DNA from 3 places in the Shinella sp. GW835-FHT14H05 genome. Region 3 is predicted to be linked to each of the others. Evidence: riboswitches for the same ligand, from Rfam matches in the RefSeq annotation. Region 3 holds a riboswitch; each other region holds the start of a gene.
What was found. A riboswitch is a leader RNA that binds a small molecule or an ion and turns the genes downstream of it on or off. The one in region 3 is predicted to bind thiamine pyrophosphate.

Region 1 (7,795 bases), on a different contig from region 3:
ACCTCCGGCCCGACCCATGAGCCGATCGACCCGGTGCGCTACATCGCCAACCGCTCCTCCGGCCGCCAGGGCCATGCCATTGCAGCAGCGCTCGCCCGGCTGGGTGCGAAGGTGACGCTCGTCTCCGGCCCCGTCACGCTGCCCGACCCAACGGGCGTCACGGTCGTCAAGGTCGAGCGGGCGGACGACATGTTGCAGGCGGTGCTGGCCGCGCTGCCGGCGGATATCGCAGTGATGGTCGCGGCCGTTGCCGACTGGCGGGTGGCAACGCCGAATGCGGAAAAAATCAAGAAGCAGCCGGGCGAAGGCCCGCCGCCGCTGATGCTGACGGAAAACCCGGACATCCTGAAGACCGTCGGCCATCACGCCAAGCGGCCGAAAATCGTCGTCGGTTTTGCCGCGGAGACGCAGGACGTCGAGAACAATGGCCGGGTGAAACTTCAGAAGAAGGGCGCCGACCTCATCGTCGCCAATGACGTTTCGCCGGAAACCGGCATCATGGGCGGTACGCGCAACAGCGTGAAGCTGATCACCGCCGCCGGCATCGAGGAATGGCCGGAGCTTGCCAAGGAAGACGTCGCCGGCCGCCTGGCCGACTGGATTGCCGAAAAGCTTACCTGACGAGGGCGAGCTTGGTGTCCATGCCGCTTGCCGGACGACCGGCGGGCGAGAAGATGCGCACGTCGACGCCGTTTTCGCCCAGCACCACGGCGCTGCCGTCCGGAATTTCCACCCAGGCTTCCGTGTCGTCGTTCAGCGGCTCGGAGACGAGGCAGTAGCCGCCGGTCGCGCCCATCGGTGCTGCATAGAGCGTCGGGGCCGCGTAGTCCGTCGCGTAGCGCACGGCATAGAGCTGGTCGCCATCGGTGAAGGCTGCGGTGAAGCGCACGAGCACCCGGCGTTCCAGATGCGCCGCCAGCCGCTCGACGAAGGCGATCGTCTCGGCCATGGCGCCGAGCGGATCGCGCGCCAGGCCGAATTGCAGGGCGAGCAGGAAGAGCAGCTCCGAATCCGTCGAGCCGGTGCGGGCATTGTAGAGGTCGTTGTCGAGCATGGTTTCGAGCGGCCGGCGCAGGTGCTCGAAATCGGCGATCTGGCCATTGTGCATGAAGGACCAGATGCCGTTGACGAAGGGATGGCAATTGTCGCGCCGCGTGCCGCCGCCGGTGGCGGCCCGCACATGGGCGAGGAACAGCGGCGAGCGCACCTGGCGGGCAATGCTGCGCAGGTTGCAGTCCGACCAGGCGGGCAGGATATCGCGGTAGCGGCCGGGCTCCGGGCGCTCGCCATACCAGGCGATGCCGAAACCGTCGCCATTGGTCGCCGTCTTGGCGCGGGTGGCGCAGTGGGATTGTTCGATCAGCGAGTGGGCGGGCGAGGACACCAGTTCCTCGAGGTAAAGCGGTTCTCCGCGATAGGCTGCCCAACGGCACATGAGGCTATTCTCGCTTTCGAAGACCGGCGACGAACCGGCGTTTGACCAGACGCATTAACCATGGCACTGCCCTGATTTTCAACGCAAATGGGTAAAAATGCGTTAACGAATGTAAACGGGCCGAAACCATGCGTGTCATTCTGATGACAGGGCGCCGGGTTCGCAGTTTCTTGCGGAACAGGATGCCCCTGCGGTTGACCCCGCGGCATCGCGGCCTATCCTTTCCGATGAGAGAAGGATGCAGCATGAAAATCGACGGGCAGTGCCATTGCGGCTTCGTGACCTATGAGGCCGAGATCGACCCGGACAAGGTGGCGATCTGTCATTGCACGGATTGCCAGAGGCTGACCGGCTCGCCCTATCGCGTCACCGCCAGCGTGCCGCGCGACGCCCTGCGCCTCACCGCAAACCCGCCGAAACTCTACACCAAGAGCGCCGAAAGCGGCCGCAAGCGCCTGCTCTATTTCTGCCCGGAATGCGGCACGCCGCTTTTTTCGACCGGAACGGGCGAATCGGCCGAAACCTGGGGCATCCGCTGGGGCAGCATCAACCAGCGCGCCGGCCTGAAACCGGTGCGCCAGATATGGTGCACCTCCGCCACCGACTGGTTCGGCGAGACGGCCGCCCTTCCCGGCGTGATGCGGGATTGACCATGGCGGCCGAGCGCTTCCAGATCTTCAGGACGGGCATCGACGGCATCGAGGCCGTCATCGCCGACAGCCGCCTGAGTTTTGCGCGCCACACCCATGAGACCTACGGCATCGGCGTTGTCGAGCGCGGCGCGCAGAAATCGGCAAGCGGGCGCGGCATGGTCGAGGCCGAAGCCGGCAATACCATCACCGTCAATCCCGGCGAGGTGCATGACGGCGCGCCGCTGGGCGACGCCCCGCGCGCCTGGCGCATGCTCTACATGCAGCCGGCTATAGTTGCGGCCGCAGCGGAGGATATTTTCGAGGGCCGGCCGTGCGCGGAATTTCATGCGCCGGTGCTGAAGGACGGCCGCATTGCCGGGCTCGTTTCGGCGCTGCTCGCCTCCCTACTCGACGAGCGCGCCGCTGCCCTCGCCCGGGACGAACGCCTCCTCCTGCTGCTCGCCGCCGCCTTGCAGGAGCGGGCACCCAAGCGCGAAACCATCGCCTCCTCGGCCATTGCGCAAGCCCGCCAACGGCTCGACGAGGACCCGGCCGCCAGCGCCACGCTGGACGATCTTGCGGCGGATTGCGGGCTCGGCCGCTTCCGGCTTGTGCGTGACTTCGCCCGCAGCACGGGCCTGACGCCGCATGCCTATCTGCTCCAGCGCCGGACGGAGCGCGCGCGGCGGCTCATCGCGACAGGCACCTCGCTTGCCGAAGCTGCCATCGAGGCCGGGTTTGCCGACCAGAGCCACATGACGCGCAATTTCACGCGCCGCTACGGCTATACGCCGGGCGCCTATCTCGCGGCCCGCGCCTGACTGCAATTTCGTTCAAGACCACCGCCGCCCTTCCGGTGTTTCCTACCGCCTCCCCGCCGCATGGAAACCGGACATGACCACAGAATTCCTCATCACCTCGCTCGTCGTCATCCTCCTGCCGGGCACCGGCGTGATCTATACGCTGGCGCTCGGCATCAGCGGCGGCTTTCGCGCCGGCCTGCTTGCCGCCTTCGGCTGCACGCTCGGCATCATCCCGCATATCGTCGCCTCCGTCGTCGGCCTTGCCGCGGTGCTGCATGCGAGCGCGCTCGCCTTCGAGGTGCTGCGCTATGTCGGTGTCGCCTACCTGCTCTTCATCGCCTGGAGCATGCTGAAGGACAGCAACGCGCTGGATCTCGGGCCGGATCAGGCGCCCGCCGAAAAGGCACTGCGCATCGTGCGCAAGGGCATCCTCACCAATATCTTCAACCCGAAACTCTCGCTGTTCTTCCTCGCCTTCCTGCCGCAATTCGTGCCGGCGCAGGCGCCCGACGCCACGGCGCAGATGCTCTTTCTCGGCGGCATCTTCATGCTGCTGACCTTCCTTGTCTTCGCCCTCTACGGCGCGCTCGCCGCGGGGCTGCGCCAGCAGGTGCTGAGCCGGCCAAGGATCGTGGTGTGGACGCAGCGCAGCTTCGCCGCAGCGCTCGGCCTGATGGGCTTGCGGCTGGCGCTGGCCGACCGCTAGTTCCAGAGCGCGTGAAAATGATGCAACGGCCCGTGGCCAGAGCCGACGTTCAACGCGTGGGAGCTGCGCACCGCGCCGGCGATGAAACTCTTCGCCGCCGCCGCGGCATCGGTAAGCGTGCGCCCCTTGCCGAGCTCCGCGGCGATCGCGCTCGACAGCGAGCAGCCGGTGCCATGGGTGTTGCGCGTCAGCACGCGCACGCCTTCGAACCAGTGCAGCCAGTCCGGCGTCGCCAGCACATCCGGGCTCTCGGCGCCCGGCAGATGCCCGCCCTTGAGCAGCACCGCCTTTGGCCCGAGCGTAAGAAGCCGCCTTGCCTGATCCTCCATGCCCGCCCGATCGATGGCTTCGGGTTCGCCCAGGAGGGCGGCGGCTTCCGGCAGGTTCGGCGTCAGCACGGTGGCGCGCGGCAGCAGCCGGCGCGTCAGTGCCTCGACCGCCTCCTGCGCCAGCAGGGACGCGCCACCCTTGGCGACCATCACCGGATCGAGCACGATCGGCAGGCCGCGGCGCGACGACAGGCTGTTGGCAACGGCTTCGGCGATGTCGGCCGAGGCGATCATGCCGATCTTCACGGCATCGACGCGCACATCGCTGAAGACATCCGCAATCTGCGCCGCGACGAAGGCCGGCGGCACGAGATGCACGCTGGAAACGCCTTGCGTGTTCTGCGCCGTCAGCGCGGTCAGAACAGCCATGCCGTAGGTGCCACGGGCCGCAAAGGTCTTGAGGTCGGCCTGGATGCCGGCGCCGCCGGAAGGGTCGGACCCTGCGATCGAGAGAATGTTTGCAATCGTGTCGGCCATCTCGCCTCCCTGCGACGGAGGCGGCCAACGGGCGGCAGCAAGCCGGCACCCGTTCGACTCCCTCCGCCGGCATGATCCGGTTCAGGTTCAAAGGGTGCTTCTCAGCCCGCTCACGCGGACGCCCCCGTCTCGGGGGCGGTTTTCGCAAATGATGCGGCACCTGTCACGCCGAAAGTGGCAAGTGCGCGATCCGATCACGCCTTGGTGACGTGGTATTCCTTGATGGCAACCATCTTGATGGCCGGATAGCGCTCCGATTCATAGCGCAGCGAGAAGGAATCCTGCGCCAGGAACACCGGATCGCCATCGAGGTCGCGGGCGATATCGCCGCGGCGCTGGGTGACGAACTTTTCGAGTTCGGCCGCGCTGTCCGACGAAATCCAGCGGCAAACGGAGAAGCGAGACATTTCGAAGGAGACCGGCAGGCCGTATTCACCCTGGAGCCGCTCCTTCAAGACGTCGAGCTGCAGCGCGCCGACGACGCCGACGATGGCGGGCGAGCCGTCCTCCGGCGAGAAGAGCTGCACGACGCCCTCTTCCGCCATCTGCTGGAGCGCTTCCTTCAGCTTCTTCGCCTTCATGGCGTCTTCCAGCCGCACGCGGCGCAGAATTTCCGGCGCGAAGTTCGGCACGCCTTCAAAGACCAGCGCCTCGCCTTCCGTCAGCGTATCGCCGATGCGGAGCGTGCCGTGGTTTGGAATGCCCACCACGTCGCCGGCATAGGCCGTATCGGCGAGCTGGCGCTGCGAGGCGAAGAAGAACTGCGGCGCCGACAGGCCGATCTGCTTGCCGGTGCGGGCGAGCCGCACCTTCATGCCGCGCTCCAGCATGCCGGAGCAGACGCGGGCAAAGGCGATGCGGTCTCGGTGGTTCGGGTCCATGTTCGCCTGGATCTTGAAGACGAAGGCCGTCATCTTGTCCTCGGACGCATGGACCTTGCGCACATCCGCCACCTGGTCGCGCGGCGGCGGCGCGACGGCGCCGAGCGCGTTGATGAGGTCGCGCACGCCGAAATTGCGCAGCGCCGAACCGAAGAAGACCGGCGTCAGGTGACCTTCGAGGAAAGCCTCGCGGTCGAACGGCCGGCAGGCCTCGCGGGCAAGCTCCAGCTCCTCGATGAAGGCGGTGCGTTCGTTTTCCGGCAGGTTTTTCGCCACCACCGTCGCATCGTCGATCTTCGTCGGCTGCACCTGCGTATCCGAGCCGCGGAAGGTGCGGTCGGCGAGATGATAGGAGCCACAGAACGACTTCGACCGGCCGACGGGCCAAGTGATCGGCGCCGTATCGAGCGCCAGCTTCTCTTCCACCTCGTCCAAAATCTCGAACGGGTCGCGGCTCTCGCGGTCCATCTTGTTGACGAAGGTGATGATCGGGATGTCGCGCAGGCGGCAGACTTCGAACAGCTTCAGCGTTCGCGGCTCGATGCCCTTGGCGGCGTCGATGACCATGACGGCCGCATCCACCGCCGTCAGCGTGCGGTAGGTGTCGTCCGCGAAGTCTTCGTGGCCGGGCGTGTCGAGAATGTTGAAGACGTTGCCGTCATATTCGAAGGTCATCACGGATGTGACGACCGAGATGCCGCGTTCGCGCTCGATCTTCATCCAGTCCGAGCGGGTCTGGATGCGGTCCTTCTTCGCCTTCACTTCGCCGGCGAGCTGGATGGCGCCGCCGAACAGAAGCAGCTTTTCGGTGAGGGTGGTTTTACCGGCGTCCGGGTGCGCGATGATCGCGAAGGTGCGGCGGCGGGAGACCGCCTCGGCAAGGGTTTCGGCCATTTTCTGCAATATCCTGTGAGTTGCCGCGGTCTTTACAGGCTCCGCCCGGAAGATGCAATTGACGGGATTGTGCCGTGGCCGGCTTATGGGCGCATGAACGCGCACGCCCCCACCCAGCCCACCCTTTCGCTCGTCCGCCTGCCGCATGGCGAGGGCATCGAGCTTCCCGCCTATGAGACATCGGGTGCCGCCGGCATGGACCTGCGCGCCGGCGTGGCCGTCGATGCACCGCTGACGCTGGCCCCGGGAAAACGCGCGCTCGTGCCGACCGGTTTCGTCTTCGAAATCCCGCACGGCTACGAGGGGCAGATCCGTCCCCGTTCCGGCCTCGCCTTCAAGCACGGCATCACCTGCCTCAACACGCCGGGCACGGTCGACAGTGATTATCGCGGCGAGGTGAAGGTGCTGCTCGCCAATCTCGGTGAAGAACCCTTCGTCATCGAGCGCGGCATGCGCATCGCGCAGATGGTGATTGCGCCCGTCACGCAGGTCGCCGTGCGCGAGGCGACGGAAACCAGCGAAACCACCCGCGGCGCCGGCGGCTTCGGCTCCACGGGCGTGCGCTAGAACCATGCCTGCCGACCGGCCGGGGCTGGTCCTCCGCTCCGACTATCTGGGCGACAGCGCCGCCTGGCGCGCGCTTGCCAATCTACTGGAAGACACGTTCGGCATCGACATCACCGCGCTCGACCGGCTGGGCGGGCCGGACCCGACCAGCGTGCCCTTCGCGTGGTTCGACGCCGCAGGCACCTGCATCGCCAATATCAGCGCCTTCTCGCTGCCGCTCGTCATCAACGGCACCTTCGTGCGCGCCGCCGGCCTGCAATCCGGCGCCGTGCGGCCGAGCCATCGCGGTCAAGGGCTTTTTCGCGACGTGATGGAGGCGGCGCTCGACCATTGCGATGCGGAAGGTTTCGAAGCGGTCGCGCTGTTGACCGACAAGCCGGACCTCTACACGCACCTTGGTTTTCGCGTGCTGGCGCAGCATCGGTTTGCCGGCGCTGCACCCGTGGGAGGGCGCGCCAGCCCGGTTCGGCGGCTGGACATCGGAAGCGAAGCCGACATTGCCTTGCTTAGCCGGCTACTGGATGGCCGCCGGCCAGTGTCCGACCGTTTCGCGCCGCTGCGGCAGCGGGAAATGTTCCTCTTCAACGCATCGCTGATGCCGGACCTGCGGCTCGACCTGATGGAAGAGCACGATGCCGTCATTGCCTGGCAGGCGGGCGAGGACGGCGGCTTTGAACTGCTGGATATCGTCGGCGCTCACATCCCGCGCCTCGCAGATATTGTGGCGAGCCTGCGGGTCGCACCCTCTCGGGTCATCGTGCACTTTGCGCCCGATCATCTGGGATGGGACGGCAAGGCCGTTTCGGATGAGGGCGATATGGTGCTCATGCTGCACGCCGCGCCCGATCTGCGACCGGACCAGCCCTTCGCATTGTCGCCGATGGCGGAGTTCTGATCAGCGGCGGGCTTCCATCGCCATGCGCAGCGCGAGCCCGGCCAGCACCGTGCCCATCAGCCAGCGCTGCACCAGAAGCCAGCGCGGGCGGGCGGCGAGGAGCGCGGCAATCGAGCCGGCCGAAACGGCGATCAGCGCGTTGACGCTGACGCTGATGGCGATCTGCGTGCCGCCGA
Region 2 (7,795 bases), on a different contig from region 3:
CGGAAACCGAGGCCGTTCGCCTCGTCGAAACCAACCTGAGCAAGGGTCCGAAGCGTGGCAAGGCCATCGAAGAGGACGACTCGCAGGACGAAGCGGCCTGATTTAGGGCACTCTTCGGTTTTTTAAAGCCCGGCTGGAAACAGCCGGGTTTTTTTGTGGAACTTTTTTGCGGCGCACCCGTTTCGCAGACCGAGGACGACCGGCTCTTCCGGCGGCCGCGGGGGTGGCGCAAACCACTTTATTTTCTCGAAAGCCGCTTTCGGGCAATCCGTCGGTCCACCTGAAACGTCATCGTCATATCAGGCGTCGAGGAGATTACGCCTCTTCACGCCGGTTCGGTTCACGTGGAGACACTCGCCATGGCTACGACGACCGCAGACCGCCGCATGATCAAGCTCGCCATGTCCGCTCCCTATCTTGAAAGGGACGAGGAACAGGCGCTGGCCCAGGCCTGGAAGTACGACAAGGATCAGGAAGCCCGCAACCGCATTGCCATGGCCCATATGCGCCTGGTCGTCTCCATGGCGGGCAAGTTCCGCAATTTCGGCCTGCCGCTCGGCGATCTCGTGCAGGAAGGCTATATCGGCCTGCTCGAGGCCGCCGCCCGCTTCGAGCCGGAGCGCCAGGTGCGCTTCTCCACCTATGCAAGCTGGTGGATCCGCGCCTCGATCCAGGATTATGTGCTGCGCAACTGGTCGATCGTGCGCGGCGGCACCAGTTCGGCGCAGAAGGCGCTGTTCTTCAATCTCCGGCGGCTGCGCGCCCGGCTCGCCCGCGGCGATACGCACCTGACCAGCGAGGCCATGCACCAGGAGATCGCCGTGGCGCTCGGCGTCAGCACCGCCGACGTGCGCACCATGGACGCCCGCCTCTCCGCCTCAGACGTCTCCCTCCAGGCGCCGATCTCATCCGCCGAGGGTGAAGGCTCCAACCGCATGGATTTCCTCACCAGCGACGCGCCCCTTCCCGATGAACAGGCCCTCGACAGCATCGACGGTGAACGCCGCCATCATTGGCTGCACGCGGCACTCGGCCAGCTCAACGAGCGCGAGATGAAGATCATCCGCGCCCGCCGCCTGGCGGAGAACGGCGCGACGCTGGAGGAACTGGGCTCCCTGCTCGGCATTTCCAAGGAACGCGTGCGCCAGATCGAGAACCGGGCGCTGGAAAAGCTGAAGGCCGTGCTGATAAGCAAGACCACGGATTTCGCCTACGCTTGAGGCGCGTTGCCGATGGGTCCTCGGGTCAAGCCCGAGGATGACGGAGGGGAGGATTGCCCAGCAAGTCTGGCGAGGCTCTCCGTAAGGCAAGGTCGGTTAGCGGCTCCGTGAGCAGCACTCTATCCGTCATTCCCAAACATCTCAGAAAACTCCGTCATCCTCGGGCTTGACCCGAGGATCCACGGTCTGGCGCCATCCGCGCGCGCCAACTACTCGCTGATAATCTTGAACTTTTCGCCCGGCCGCACCGTGCTGGTCACCGTCATCGCGTTGATCAGCCGGAACAGGTCGAGCTTGCGGTCGGTGCCCATCATGCGCCCGGCAAGCGAGGCGACGGTGTCGCCGGCGCGTGCCGAGATGACGCGGACCCTGAGCGGCTTCAGCGAGGCGACTTCCGGGGCCGTCAGCTTGCGGAACGAGGCCCTGAGGGTGGCAGCCGTCGGCTCCAGCGACTTCGAACCCGCCGGCACGGCCGTCAGGAAGCGGTAGATCTGGTCGTCGATGCGCACCACCGTGACGTCGAAGTCCCAGCGGTCGGCGGCAGCCTTGGCGGTGGCGCCCTCCAGCCCGTTGATCATGATCGGCTGGATGGTTTCCGGCCGCAGCCCCGTCACCCAGCCGCTCGAAATATAGTTGACCAGGTCCTGCTTGCGGCTGTCGGCCACACCGTCGAAGCGGATCGCCACGTCGCCCGGTCCCGTCGCAAGCACCGCGTCGGCCTTGTTGTCGATCTGGAACCCGGCCGGCACGTCGAAGCGGATGCCGAGCTTGCCGTGCAGGAAGGTCTGGCCGCGCACATAGCCCTCTTCCGGCGCATCGCCGTAGAGCAGGCCGTCGATGCCGGCGAGGTAATAGTCGCGGCCGCGATCGCCGTTCGTGCCTTCCGCGCCGAAGGCGCGCGCATGGAGGCGCGCAAGCTCCACGCGCTGAGGCGCGTTCGGGTGGCTCGACAGGAAGTCGAGGCTCTGGTCGGAATCGGGATCGACCGCGGTGAAGCGCGCATAGGCGGCCATGGAATCGAGGAAGCGCGCCGCCGCATAGGGGTCGTAACCCGCCTCGCCCAGCATGCGCACGCCGATGACATCGGCCTGGAGCTCCTGGTTGCGCGAGAAGGCGGCAAGCCGCAGTTTCCCGCGCGCCAAGGCCTGTTTGCCGGCAATGTTGCTGGAGAGCACTTCGGCCACCACGCGGCTCGCGATGACCTCCGCCTCTTCCTTCTTCTGCCGCTCGATGCCGTGGTTGGCAGTGACGTGCGCCATCTCATGCGACAGCACGGCCGCCACTTCCGAGGCGTCATTGGCGAGTGCCAGCAGGCCGCGCGTCACGTAAAGATAACCGCCCGGCAGCGCGAAGGCGTTGATCGCCGGCGAATTCAGGATGGTGATGCGGTAGGACTGGTTCGGGTTTTCCGAGACGAGCGTCAGCGCGCCGGCAATGCGCGCGACGAGCCGCTCTGTCTTGGCGTCCTTGTATTCGCCGCCATAGCTCGCCACGATGCGCGGATGCTCGCGCGCACCCATCTGGGCGCGCGGATCGTTCTTCTGCACCTCTTCGACGATCTGCGGATTGGAAGAGGGCGAGATCGTCGGCTCATAGGTCTGCTCGATGATCGACTGGCAGCCGGACAGCAGCATGCCGGCAAGCACCAGCGCCGCGACAGGTCTCAAAACCCCGCGCCCGGATACCATTGCAGCTTCCTGCGTTGCTTTCGCCATCTCTTCTGCCCACAGCCCTAAAGGGTCCACGTCCGAACCGCAACCCTTAGGTGCAGTCGAAACACCCATGTTCGCGCCTTCGAATGGATGAGATAGACGCACCATACCCGGCCGGCAACTCCCGATTCGACAAACGGTTCCCTTGTGGCTCCGGTGACACAGGGGGGCGTCCAAATTGTGGCGGGGTGGCGGGGCAAAAACAGCCCCAGCCCGCTAAATCGCGGAATGACCGAGGAATTTTGCAACGGCTGGTGGATGCCGGCTCACGAGGAATTCATCCGCCGGCGCATCGAGCAGGATCACGCCGGCCTCCAGGAACATCACCCGGTCGGCAAGCCGGCGGATATCCTCCGGCTGGTGGGTGATGAAGAGCAGGGTGCTTTTCGTCTCGGCGCGAAGCTCCGAGAGCAGTTTGGCCATGTCCGCCCGCATGGCCGGGTCGAGGGCCGCGAAGGGCTCGTCGAGCAGGAGGATCGGCCGGCGCCGCACCAGCGCGCGGGCAAGCGCCACCCGCTGCCGCTCGCCGCCGGAAAGCGAGCCCGGCATGCGCCGCTCGTAACCGCCAAGCCCGACGCGCGACAGCGCCGAAAACACGCGCTGGCGCGCCGCCGTATCGAGCTTCAGCCCCGGATCGATGCCGAGCCCGACATTTTCGGCAACGCTCAGATGCGCGAAGAGATTGTTGTCCTGGAAGATGATCGAGACCGGCCGCTCCGCGGGATCGCGCGCCGCCATGTCCTGACCGAGCAGCGCGACCGTGCCCGTCGCCGGTTTCTGGAAGCCGGCGATCACGTTGAACAGGGTGGACTTTCCCGCACCCGACGGGCCTGCGACGGCGACCGCGGCACCGGCGGGAATGGCGCAGTCGAAAGCGAGCCGCTTCTCGTCGAAACGCACGGTGACGTCGGAAAGGCGGATCGCGGTATCAGGCATCGGCGGCAGGTCTTTCGGTCGTTCGGTCGACTGCGGTCGAGGGCAGCGTCAGCAGAAGGCATATCACGCCGAGGATTAGCGCGATGCCCGCGGCATCCGCCGTGCGATAGCTCGCCATGCGGGAGAAGAGCAACCAGGGCAGCGTCACGAAACCATCCGCACCGAAGATGGCGACGGCGCCGAGGTCGCCGAGCGACAGCGCCATGGCGAAGGCGAAGGCGGTGAGGAAGGGTTTCTTCAGCGCCGGCCAGTCGATCCATCGCAGGCGATGCATGCCGGTGACGCCGAGGCTCAGCGCCAGCCGCGCGGTGCGCGACAGGTGTGTGCGATAGGCGGGCTCCAGCACACGCACGACGAAGGGCAGCGCCATCAGCGCATTGATGACGGTGATGATGGCGGGCGCGAAACGCCCGGTCTCGCCGAACAGGCGCAGCACCAGAAACCAGCCCGTCGCGACGACGACCGGCGGCACGAGCAGGATCAGCGAGCCTGTGGCCGGCAGCGCCCGGCCGATCAGCCGCGTTGTAAGGCCGGCATCGCCGGTCTCGGCAAGGCGTGGCACGAGCACAATGGGCAGCGCAATCGCAAGGCTGAGGCTGGCCGAGGCGAAGGAGATGGCGAGGCTGGTGAACAGCGCCCTCTGCAGCAGCGGATCGACCGCCAGCCGGCCAAAATCCGCGGAAAGGCCGGAGGCGAGGGTGGCCGCGAGCGGGGCCGCGGTGAACAGCGTGAAGGCGAGGATGACGAAACCATCGGTCACGCGCCGCCGGCGACCATCGAAACGGCGGATCGCGCGGCCCGCCGTCACCCCCTCGTCCGGCGGCCTGCCGAACAGCGAGATCAGCCAGAGCAGCGCCGCCGTGACCAGGATTTGCAGGAAGGCGAGCAGCACGGCGCGCTGGGGATCGAAATCGAAGCGCAGCGCCTGGTAGATCGCCACCTCGATGGTGGTGGCCGCAGGCCCGCCGCCGAGCGTCAGCACGATGGTGAAACTCGTCGCGCAGAGCATGAAGACGAGGCCCGCGATGCCCGGCAGCACGCGGCGGATGACCGGCCATTCGATCAGCCGGAAGACCGCACCATTGCCCATGCCGAGATTGGCCGAACTCAGCCAATATTCCGGCGGAATGCGATCGAGGGCGGCAAGCAGGAAGCGCGCGGCGAGCGGCAGGTTGAAGAAGACATGGGCGATCAGGATGCCGGTGAGGCCATAGACGCTGACCGGGTTTTGCAAGCCACCGAGCCGTAAAAGATCATTGACGACGCCCTGCCGCCCCCAGATCTCGATGACGCCGAGTGCGGCCACCAGCGCCGGCAGGCCGAGCGGCACGACGGAAAGCCGGATGATCCAGACCCGCCCCCAAAAATCCCGCTGCCGGGCGAGCGCCCGGGCAACAGGAATGGCGAGTATTATAGAAAGCAAGGTCGACAGCGTCGCCTGCAGCAGCGTGAACTGCGCGACCCGCCAGATATAGGCGTCGAAGAGCGGCGCACCGCCCCCGCCGCCCGCATGCGCCAGAAGCACGGCCGTCGCCGCGCCGACGAAGACGAGCACGACGCCGAGGGCAAACCCCCCGGCGACGCGCAGCGTCCGGCGTTCGGCGCGGGCGAAGAACATCACCTTATTTGGCGCTCATGGCGGCGAGCCATTCGTCGATCCAGGCCTTGCGGTTGGCCGCGACCTCGTCCGACGACATCAGGAAGGTCTTTTCCGGCTTCACCAGCGCGTCGAAGGCGGCAGGCAGCGGGTCCTTGGTCTTGCCGGCCGGCATCATCCAGTTGGTTTCCGGAATGATCGACTGGAAATCCGGCCCGGTCATGAAGGTCAGGAACTGCCGCGCAAGATCCTTGTCGTCGGAAGTGCGCGTCAGGCCGGCCACTTCGATCTGCACATAGTGCCCTTCGGAGAAGGCGGCCGCCTTGTAGCGCTCGGTGTTTTCGGCGATGACGTGATAGGCCGGCGACGTCGTGTAGGACAGCACCATCGGCGCCTCGCCCTTGGTGAAGAGGCCGTAAGCCTCCGACCAGCCGGGCGTGACCGTCAGCACGCGATCCTTGAGCTTGCCCCAGGCCTCACCGGACTTGTCGCCATAGACGGACTTCACCCAGAGCAGCAGGCCGAGCCCCGGGGTGGACGTGCGCGGGTCCTCGATGACGATTTTCTGCGCCGGATCACCCTCGACCAGCTCCTTCAGGCTCGTCGGCGGCGTCTTTATCGTCTCGGTGTCGTAGATGACGGCGAAATGGCCATAGTCGTAGGGCAGGAACGTGTCGTCGGAAAAGCCGCCCGGCACCGTCAGGCCTTCCGGCGACAGACCATGCGCTTCGAAGAGCCCGGTCGCCTTCGCCTCGGTGATGAGGTTGGTGTCGAGGCCGAGCACCACGTCGGCCTTGGTGCCCTCACCTTCGAGCTTGAGGCGCGTCAGGAGCTCGACGCCATCGGCGACGCCGACCCATTCGACCTTGCAGCCGCAGGTCTTGGCGAAGGCTTCAGCCACCTTCGGCCCCGGGCCCCATTCGGAAACGAAGCTCTCATAGGTATAGACGGTCAGCGTCTTTTCCTGCGCCAGCGCAGGCAAGGCGAAGGAAACGGCAAGGGCCGCGATCGAGGTGAGGAATGTCTTGCGCATCGGCGCCTCCCTAGTCTGTTCACAAACTTCTGTTCACAAAACGGGAATAGGGCGCTGGAATGTGCCGTCTAATCCCTCCGCCGGTACGAGCCGGATCAGGTTCTTCGGGTTGGCGGAACCGCCTCTCAGCCAGTGGGTCGAAAACCCGCGTGGCACCCCGTTAGAGCAAGGCAAGGCATAATCCCGCTTGCAGCGCGGCGCAAGAGGCAAGGCCCTGTTCCATGCGGAACAGCGCGCGGCGGGGCGATGTGGGAAAGTCTGATCACTGGATGAGAGAGGCTCATCCCTCAGAGATCAGGAGAAACTTCCATGCGCAAGATCATCATTTCCGCCGCCATCGCAGCCGTCGCCGCCATCTCCTTCGCCGCCCCCTCGCAGGCCGGCTATTACAGCTACGGCTACAAGCCGCATTGCTTCATCAAGAAGGTGAAGTCCTACGACTACTACGGCAACGTCATCATCAAGAAGATCAAGGTCTGCAAGTAAGCCTTCTTAACCCCGCTGACCTCCCCCAAGGCCCGGATGTCCCCTGCATCCGGGTCCTTTGCCGTTTGCGGTTACGACAGGCGTCCCGCCAAAATCTTTCCCTTTCTGGAGAACATGCGCTAAGGGCATCAGCCATGACCATGCCCGCACCGACAGACCCGTTCTTCGTCGTCCTCCTGGGAGGCGCGCTCCAGGCGACGCCGCGCCTTGCCGCGGATGTTGCGGGCGCGCGTTTCGTGGCGGCCGATGGCGGCATGCGCCACGCGGCGGCGCTCGGCGTGAGACCGGAAATCTGGGTCGGCGATTTCGATTCCACCCCGCCGGAGCTGCTGGACGCCTGGCCGGATATCGAACGCCAGCCCTATCCCGTCGCCAAGAACGAGACCGACGGCGCCATCGCCGTCTCCGTCGCCATCGAGCGCGGCGCGCAAAAAATCGTGCTGGCCGGCGCGCTCGGCGGCGAGCGCTCCGACCATGCGCTGATGCACCTCATCCATGCCGTGTCGCTGGAAGAGCAGGGTTTTGCCATCAAGCTCACCTCCGGCACGGAGGAGGCCTGGCCGCTCCTGCCCGGCACGCGCGAGATCGACCTGCCGAAGGGCAGCCTGTTTTCCGTGCTCGGCCTCTCGCCGCTTGCCGGCCTCGACATCGGCAACGTGCGTTATCCGCTGAAGGACTTTTCCTTGCCCTTCGGCTCGTCGCGCACCATTTCCAACGTCGCGGAAGGGCCGGTTCGCCTTTCGCTCGCCTCCGGCCGCGCGATCTTCATCGCCCGGCCCTATGACCTTTCAGGAGCCTGACCCTTGGCACC
Region 3 (7,795 bases):
AGCGGAACTCGAAGCGGGCACGCGACAGGGCGTCGTCGCGCAGCTTCGCGGCCGGGTGGCCCTTGGCGAGGTCGGCGGCATGCGCAGCGATCTTGTAGGTAATCACGCCGACCTTTACGTCGTCGCGGTCGGGCAGGCCGAGATGCTCCTTCGGCGTGACGTAGCAGAGCATGGCGGTGCCGAACCAGCCGATCATCGCGGCGCCGATGCCCGACGTGATGTGGTCGTAGCCGGGGGCGATGTCGGTCGTCAGTGGGCCGAGCGTGTAGAACGGCGCCTCGCCACAGACTTTCAGCTGCTTGTCCATGTTCTCCTTGATCTTGTGCATCGGCACATGGCCGGGGCCTTCGATCATGACCTGGCAGTCTTTTGCCCAGGCGATCTTGGTCAGCTCGCCAAGCGTCTCCAGTTCGGCGAACTGCGCGGCGTCGTTGGCGTCGGCAATCGAGCCGGGCCGCAGGCCGTCGCCGAGCGAGAAGGTGACGTCATAGGCCCGCGCGATGTCGCAGATTTCGTCGAAATGCTCATAGAGGAAGCTTTCGCGGTGGTGATGAAGACACCACTTCGCCATGATCGAGCCACCGCGCGAGACGATGCCGGTGACGCGGTTGACGGTGAGCGGGATGTAGGCGAGCCGCACGCCTGCATGGATGGTGAAATAGTCGACGCCCTGTTCGGCCTGCTCGATCAGCGTGTCGCGGTAGACCTCCCAGGTGAGGTCCTCGGCAATGCCGTTCACCTTTTCCAGCGCCTGGTAGAGCGGCACAGTGCCGATCGGAACCGGCGCATTGCGGATGATCCATTCGCGGATATTGTGGATGTTGCGGCCGGTCGACAGGTCCATGACCGTATCGGCACCCCAGCGGATCGCCCAGACCATCTTCTCCACTTCCTCGGCCATCGAGGAGGTGACGGCGGAATTGCCGATATTGGCGTTGATCTTAACCAGGAAGTTCCGGCCGATGATCATCGGCTCGGCTTCCGGATGGTTGATGTTGGCGGGGATGACCGCGCGGCCGCTCGCGACCTCCTGGCGGACGAAGTCCGGCGTGACGAAATCCGGAATATGCGCGCCAAAGCTCTCGCCGTCGCGGACAAGCGCTTCCTTCACGGCCTTGCGGCCGAGGTTTTCGCGGATGGCGATGAACTCCATTTCGGGGGTGACGATGCCGGCCCGCGCATAGGCGAGCTGCGTCACCGCCTTGCTGTCCTTCGCCCGGCGTGGGTGGTTGCGGATGGGGAATTCCGGCGTCAGCCGCTCGCCGGTGGCAAAACCGTTGTCCTCCGGGCGGATATGGCGGCCCTCGTAATCCTGCACGTCGCCGCGGGCGGCGACCCAGCTTTCGCGTAGCCGCGGCAGGCCGCTTTCGATGGAAACGACATGGGTGGGATCGGTGTAGGGGCCGGAGGCATCGTAGACCACGACCGGCGGTTCGCCGGCGGTCGGGTGCAGGGCGATTTCGCGCAGCGGCACGCGGATATCCGGGTGCTGCTCGCCGGGGATGTGGATTTTCCGCGAGGCGGGCAAGGCGCCGGTGGTGACGGTCGGGGTGAGCTTTTGGGCGGCAATATTCATCGTGAGGCTCCAAGGTTCGAAGTTCGAGACCCAGTCCTAGAGCCGGAATGATGGAAAGACGCCGACACGGAATCCGGACATCGGATCACATGCCAAAACAGCGCTTGCACCGTCCCTACGCCAGTATGAACTGGATCAGGTTCAACGGGTCACTGCGCTGCGAAAGCCAGCAGTATCTCAGCCCCTTGTCGGGACCCCCCTGGTGAATGCTTTAAGCAAAGACGCTCGGGGACGATTTGTCAACAAGGTAAAATATGTAAGTTTTTACTTACTATATGTTGCGCCGCATACAAAAAGAAACGGCGGGGTTTTGCCCCGCCGTTCCCTTTGAAATCATTCGCGAAAACTATTCGCGTTCGCCGGTGAAGTTCAGCAGCAGCTGGAAGATGTTGACGAAGTTCAGGTAGAGCGAAAGCGCGCCGAACACGGCCATCTTCTGCTGCGATTCCTGGTCGATGTTTTCGGCATACTGCTCCTTGATGTTCTGCGTGTCCCAGGCGGTGAGGCCGACGAACACGACGATGCCGATTACGGAGATCGCGAACTGCAGCGCGGTGGAGCCGAGGAAGATGTTGACGATCGAGGCGATGACCACGCCGATCAGGCCCATGATCAGGAACGAGCCGAACTTCGACAGGTCACGCTTCGTGACGTAGCCGTAGAGGCTCGTCGTGCCAAACATCGTGGCGGCGATGAAGAAGGTGCGGGCGATGCTCATGCCGGTGAAGACGAGGAACACCGAGGCGAGCGACAGGCCCATGACGGCGCAGAAGGCCCAGAAGGTCGCTTGCGCGGTGCTGGCCGACATCGTCTGGATCTTGAACGAAAAGAAGAAGACGAAGGCGAGCGGCGCCAGCATCACCACCCACTTGAGCGGCGAGGAGAAGATCGGCACGTAGAGCGCCGGCGTCGAGCCGACGAAGAAGGCGATAAGGCCGGTGATGACCAGGCCTGCGCCCATGTAGTTGTAGACGCGCAGCATGTGCTTGCGCAGGCCCTCGTCGAAGAGGGCGGCCGACTGCGCCTGCGCGCCATAGCCAAATCGCTGTTGTACGGGTTCCATCATGGGTCTCCTTCGGTGGAACGGTTGATCAGTAAAGCGTGCGCGAGAGGTCCCGCGCGGTCTCTGCCAGGTCGTCGGCCTTGCGGCTTTCCGACACCAGCGCATAGGCGACGTCGCCGATCTGCCAGTAGGCGGCACGGGCATTATCGGCGTGGAAGAGCAGGACGTGCTGCACGCCGAACGAGCCGGGCCGCACGGCGAAGAGCGACAGGCGTTCGTCCTTCTTCGGCTCCAGCACCAGCTCGACGCTCGGGCCATAGGCCGAGGGGAACACCTGTGTGTCGACCACGGCCCAGCCCTTCGGCAGGTCCGGCAGGACGATCGCCGTCGCGGAGCGGATTTCGGCCGGGTCGAAGACGGCAGCTTCCGGCTGCGAGCTCATCGCATCGCGGATGAGCGTGGTCTTGTGCGCCCGCACGGCTTCTTCCACGAAGGCGGGCGGCGGGGTGGAGGCGATGACCTCGGTCGCGCCGAAGGGGCCGAGCACGGCATGCGCGGTCCAGCCGGCGGCCACGAACAGGGCGATGGCAGCGGCGCGACGGAAGACGGAGAAGATGCGGCGGCGGGCGAGCGAACGTTCCAGCAGGCGTGCGGCTTCGCGCGTCGCCTGCCGCGTCACCGCGCGGTGATCGGCGAGCGCCAGGCGCAGTTCGTCGCGCACGCGCAGGTCCTTCATGATCTGGGCGGCGATCTCCGGCCGTTCCGACAGATAAGCCTCGACCTCGATGCGCCGGCCGACGGCGAGCTGGTCGTCGACATAGGCGTTGAGATCGGATTCGAGGATCGGGTCATTGCTGGTCATCGCCAGTGCCTCCGACGATTCTGAGATGGGGGACGGTCGCGGTAGCGCCGTTCTGTTCAAAGGCGCGCAGGCGCTCGCGGGCGCGGGCGACACGCGACATCAGCGTGCCGACCGGAATGCCGAGCGTATCGGCCGCCTCCTGGTAGGAAAGTTCCTCGATCGCGACGAGATGGAGTGCGGCACGCTGTTCTTCCGACAGCGCGAAGAAGGCGTTGCGCAGCTGCGTCAGGCGCACCGAATGATCCTGGTTCGCCGGCACGGAGGTCTCGCCCAGTTCCGCAGCCGCATCGTGACGGCGCTGCTGGGAGCGGCGCTGGCGCAGGCGGTCGACATGGGCGTTGTGCAGGATCGACATCAGCCAGTTGCGCACATTGGCGCCGGTGCGGAAGGTCGACTGGCGCTCGTAGGCCTTCACCAGCGCGTCATGCACGAGGTCTTCGGCATCGTCCGGATTGCGGACGAGCGACAGTGCGTAGCGCCTGAGCGCTGCAAGCTGTCCGATCACGTTGAAGCCGGGTGTCTTTCCGTTCATGACCCAGTATACGAGAGCCGACCGATCCTCATTCCATCGCCGGCATAAAAAAGTTCACAGCCAGTGCAGCACAAGGGCGGCCAGCACGATGTAGCGGCCGAACTTCGCGATTGCGACCACGACCAGGAACCGTGGAAACGGCTCGCGCATGATGCCGGCAGCGACGGTCAGCGGATCGCCGATGATCGGCATCCAGCTCAAAAGCAGGCTCCACCAGCCATATTTGCGATACCAGCGCCCGGCGCGGTCGAGGTTCTTGGCGTTGACGGGGAACCAGCGAGCCTCGCGAAAACGCTCCACGCCGCGGCCGAGCAGCCAGTTGATGACGGAGCCGAGCACATTGCCGATGCCGGCGACGAGGATCAGCAATGCCGGCGAATAGGTTTCGGTCGCCAGCAGGCCAGCCAGAACCGCTTCCGACTGTGCGGGAAGGATGGTCGCGGCGATAAGCGCGGCCAGGAAAAGGCCGCCATAGGCTGCGAGCGTGCTCATTAGATATGGGCTAGGGGCAAGGCAACCGGTCCGGAAGGTTAGGGAGGGCACCCGCCTTGGGGGCGGGTGCTTGCTCGCGGATTACATCGCGCACTTGTCGGCGTAGGCGTCGCCGTGATCGGTGAAGGCGGTGGCGATGATCTTGTTGGTCAAGACGTCGCCTTCCTTCACAACCTCGGTCACGTAGATGTCCTGGATCGGATGGTTGTTCTTGTTGAACTTGAATTTCCCGCGCACCGAGGCGAAATCCGCCTCCTTCAGCGCAGCGCGGAAGGCCGCCTTGTCCTTGACGCTCGCCTTGCCGATCGCCGAGAGGATGAGGTTTGCGGTGTCCCAGCTCTGCGCGGCGTAGATCGAGGGCAGGCGGTTATATTCCTTCTGGAACGCTTCGACGAAGGCCTTGTTGGCCGGGTTGTCAAGGTCCTTCGCCCAGGTGCCGGAATTCTTGACGCCGAGTGCAGCATCGCCGATCGCCGGCAGCACGTCCTGGCTGAAGGAGAAACCGGGGCCGGTGACGGGGATGTTCACGCCGGACTGGGCATATTGTTTCATGAAGGCGATGCCCATGCCGCCAGGCAGGAAGAAATAGACGGAATCGGCGCCGGACGCGCGAATTTCCGCAATCTCGGCGGCATAGTCCGTCTGGCCGACCTGCGTATAGACCTCGCCGGCGAGCGCGCCCTTGTAGTAGCGCTTGAAGCCGGTCAGCGCGTCCTTGCCGGCGGGGTAGTTCGGCGCGAGGATGAAGGTGTTCTTGTAGTCCTTGTTGTCGTATTCGCCCATCGCCTCGTGGAAATTGTCGTTCTGGTAGGCGACGTTGAAATAGTTCGGGTTGCAGTTGGCGCCGGCCAGCGCCGACGGGCCGGCATTCGGCGACAGGTAGATGATATCCTGCGCCACGGTGTTCGGAATGACCGCCATGGCGAGGTTCGACCAGATGATCCCCGTCATCAGGTCGACCTTGTCGCTCTGGATCATCTTTTCGGCGATCTGCACCGCGAGTTCCGGCTTCTGTGCGTCGTCTTCGACGACAAGCTCGATCTCGCTGTTGCCGGATTGTTTGATCGCCAGCGTGAAGGCGTCGCGCATGTCGACGCCGAGACCGGCGCCGCCGCCGGAAAGCGTGGTGATGACGCCGATCTTCACCGGCTCGGCCTGCGCCGCGCCCGCCGTCATCAACGCAAGGGCTGTCACGCCGCTCGTCAGGAACGTCCGCATGCTGTTCTCCTCTCCCGTGTTTTCGCCCCGTTTGCCGGGCGTTTTCGGAGGAGAACTTTTCAGAGTTCCGCGATCAGCGCAACCGTGTGTTTTCGTTTCGCAATTGGAGAAATCCAGGAAGATCGGCGGCGGCCCGCAGGTCCGGGCCGGCCGCGCGATCAGCGCCGCGGAGGAGGACGGCGGCTATGGTTCGACAGGCGGGCCAGCCAGGTGACTGGCAGGCCGGTCGATTCCTCTCCGGTCAGCAGAGCGCCGACCGGTTCATCAGCATGATGTCGCTCGACGTCAGCGTCATGCGCGACGGCTCGTCGATCTGGTCCAGCACGGCACGCAGCGCCTTTTCCAGGCAGAATTCCACCACCTCGGCATCCATTGATCTTGCAGATTCCAGCGCGAAAGCGACGAGCCGTGCAAGCGCCATCATTTCCGTGCCGCGGTCTTCAATTTCTGTGGTTTCGATTTCCATGTTCTATGCCCCCGGAGCAACGCTCACTCTCAGCCCCTGCGTCGCAGTATAGGCGTGACATCGGGATGGTGCGCGTGACTCCAGCGTGACACACGCGGAATGGGAAACTGCACGTTTTATGAGGTTTCAGGTTGATCTGCGACGGTCCGCCATAGCGTCGTCGCCCGAAAGACCCAGTTTCCCCGTTTTGCAGGGCTTTGCGGGGCGAAATCGGTCAGGATTCGCACCAGCGCGAGGGCGTCCTTACGCTTTTGGTTCACGGTTGTTGCGTGGAGAAGTTGCAGGAGGTGTTGCCGCTCCCCGGCCTTGCCGGCCGCTTCGATGATCGCAGACCACGTTCTGTCTTTGTAAAAGAGCTGCCGCGCAACATCTCGAAAGCGTGAAATATTCGGTTTATCAAGGGCCTCGCCAGTCTCCAGTCGATCGAGCGTCGCGTCGACATTGACGAGCGGCAGCGAGAGGGCGGGGTAGCCGAGTTCGGCCGGACCGTGCAGCAGCGCGACATCGGCGTCGTCGACGCGGCGGCCGCTGGCATAGTCCTCATAGATGGAACCGACGCCGACCATGCCGAAGGCATCGCATTCAGCGGCGCGCAACGCCCCCATGCTGGCCGCGCCGAAGACGGCCAAGCCCTGGTCGAGTGCATGGAGGATCTCCTTGTGCCAGACGGGCGCCACATGCTCGAAATTGCCGTCGATAATGCCGATTGCCTTGGCGCCTTCGCGCACCGCGGCCAGCACATCGCCATGCGCCGCCGGCGGACGGACGCGGATGGCGTCGCCGCAGAGCTTCGCGGCATCGGGCAGGCTGGGACCGGCGAAGAGGATTTTCATGAGGTTCCGAACAGCATGCGGGAGAGTGCGCGGGAGCCGACGGCATGGCGGCGCGCGCCCTCCGGGTTTTCCAGGGTGGGCACGACCATCTTGACCACGGATATGGGAAGCGAGGCGTCGGTCAACGGCACAGCGACGACGGGTGTTATGCCCGATGTGGCGAGCACCTCCAGGCAATGGGCGAGCAAGGCCGCGGCGTCGCCCGAAGGGGCGGGGTAGGTTCTTAGCGGGCCGGGCCGGGCCTCGAAGAGGGCGAGCGTTTCCGGCGCCAGCGGCCGGGTGAAGGTTTCGGCGAAAAGATCGTCCCGCGCGCCGCTGATATAGGTGAGGCGCGATTGCGCGACCTCGGTGAGTGCGCGGATGATGGCGCGCGCTGCAACCGGATGCGTGCCGTAACCGACCGTCGCATCGTGGAAGAGCGGCTCCCTCTTGTCGAGGATGCCGGTATCGCCTAGCACGGCAGCATAGGTCGGGATGGCGAGATCGCTGGTGATATCAAAGAAGCGCAGCTCCAGCTTGGCTTCGCGAAAACGGCCAACGAGCGTATCGACGACCGGATCATTGAAGCCGGCGGGGTCGATGGCGGTTGTAAGAGGTTTGTCGCGGGGCAGCAGGCGCCAGAGCCGGTCGGCATCGCGCTCAATGCGTTCCAGAAGACCGTGCAGGGTCGCCTCGGTCTCGGAATTGCCGGAGGCGAGGCCGTCGGAGGACTGCCAGAAGCGCGGTGCACGATCGGTCCTGTCAAGGCAGATCGCGTCGCGCGGCACCCAGACGCGCTCGCCGGTCATGACATCCCGGCCGGCGAACCAGTCG

Region 1: linked by a shared signal. The riboswitch ahead of thiD (bifunctional hydroxymethylpyrimidine kinase/phosphomethylpyrimidine kinase) and the one ahead of thiC (phosphomethylpyrimidine synthase ThiC) in region 3 are both predicted to bind thiamine pyrophosphate.
Region 2: linked by a shared signal. The riboswitch ahead of thiB (thiamine ABC transporter substrate binding subunit) and the one ahead of thiC (phosphomethylpyrimidine synthase ThiC) in region 3 are both predicted to bind thiamine pyrophosphate.

What each region holds. Positions count from the first base shown of each region.
Region 1 is NZ_JBXAFY010000004.1:199,698-207,492, forward strand. Features, by position in the region: gene coaBC (bifunctional phosphopantothenoylcysteine decarboxylase/phosphopantothenate--cysteine ligase CoaBC) at 1-621, shown strand, start outside; gene AC1Q6Z_RS15520 (class II glutamine amidotransferase) at 614-1,435, opposite strand; gene AC1Q6Z_RS15525 (GFA family protein) at 1,681-2,085, shown strand; gene AC1Q6Z_RS15530 (AraC family transcriptional regulator) at 2,088-2,888, shown strand; gene AC1Q6Z_RS15535 (LysE family translocator) at 2,962-3,576, shown strand; gene thiD (bifunctional hydroxymethylpyrimidine kinase/phosphomethylpyrimidine kinase) at 3,573-4,382, opposite strand; TPP riboswitch at 4,424-4,518, opposite strand; gene AC1Q6Z_RS15545 (peptide chain release factor 3) at 4,577-6,157, opposite strand; gene dut (dUTP diphosphatase) at 6,251-6,724, shown strand; gene AC1Q6Z_RS15555 (GNAT family N-acetyltransferase) at 6,729-7,619, shown strand; gene AC1Q6Z_RS15560 (LysE family translocator) at 7,620-7,795, opposite strand, start outside.
Region 2 is NZ_JBXAFY010000005.1:243,394-251,188, reverse strand. Features, by position in the region: gene AC1Q6Z_RS17910 (CarD family transcriptional regulator) at 1-101, shown strand, start outside; gene AC1Q6Z_RS17905 (RNA polymerase factor sigma-32) at 360-1,220, shown strand; gene AC1Q6Z_RS17900 (M48 family metalloprotease) at 1,430-2,908, opposite strand; gene thiQ (thiamine ABC transporter ATP-binding protein) at 3,149-3,868, opposite strand; gene thiP (thiamine/thiamine pyrophosphate ABC transporter permease) at 3,861-5,486, opposite strand; gene thiB (thiamine ABC transporter substrate binding subunit) at 5,491-6,498, opposite strand; TPP riboswitch at 6,554-6,668, opposite strand; gene AC1Q6Z_RS17880 (hypothetical protein) at 6,808-6,984, shown strand; gene AC1Q6Z_RS17875 (thiamine diphosphokinase) at 7,125-7,784, shown strand; gene AC1Q6Z_RS17870 (ABC-F family ATP-binding cassette domain-containing protein) at 7,788-7,795, shown strand, end outside.
Region 3 is NZ_JBXAFY010000001.1:184,114-191,908, forward strand. Features, by position in the region: gene thiC (phosphomethylpyrimidine synthase ThiC) at 1-1,576, opposite strand, end outside; TPP riboswitch at 1,671-1,787, opposite strand; gene AC1Q6Z_RS00910 (Bax inhibitor-1/YccA family protein) at 1,923-2,639, opposite strand; gene AC1Q6Z_RS00915 (anti-sigma factor family protein) at 2,668-3,441, opposite strand; gene AC1Q6Z_RS00920 (sigma-70 family RNA polymerase sigma factor) at 3,428-3,973, opposite strand; gene AC1Q6Z_RS00925 (YqaA family protein) at 4,028-4,465, opposite strand; gene AC1Q6Z_RS00930 (ABC transporter substrate-binding protein) at 4,547-5,683, opposite strand; gene AC1Q6Z_RS00935 (hypothetical protein) at 5,925-6,149, opposite strand; gene AC1Q6Z_RS00940 (TfuA-like protein) at 6,266-6,982, opposite strand; gene AC1Q6Z_RS00945 (YcaO-like family protein) at 6,979-7,795, opposite strand, start outside.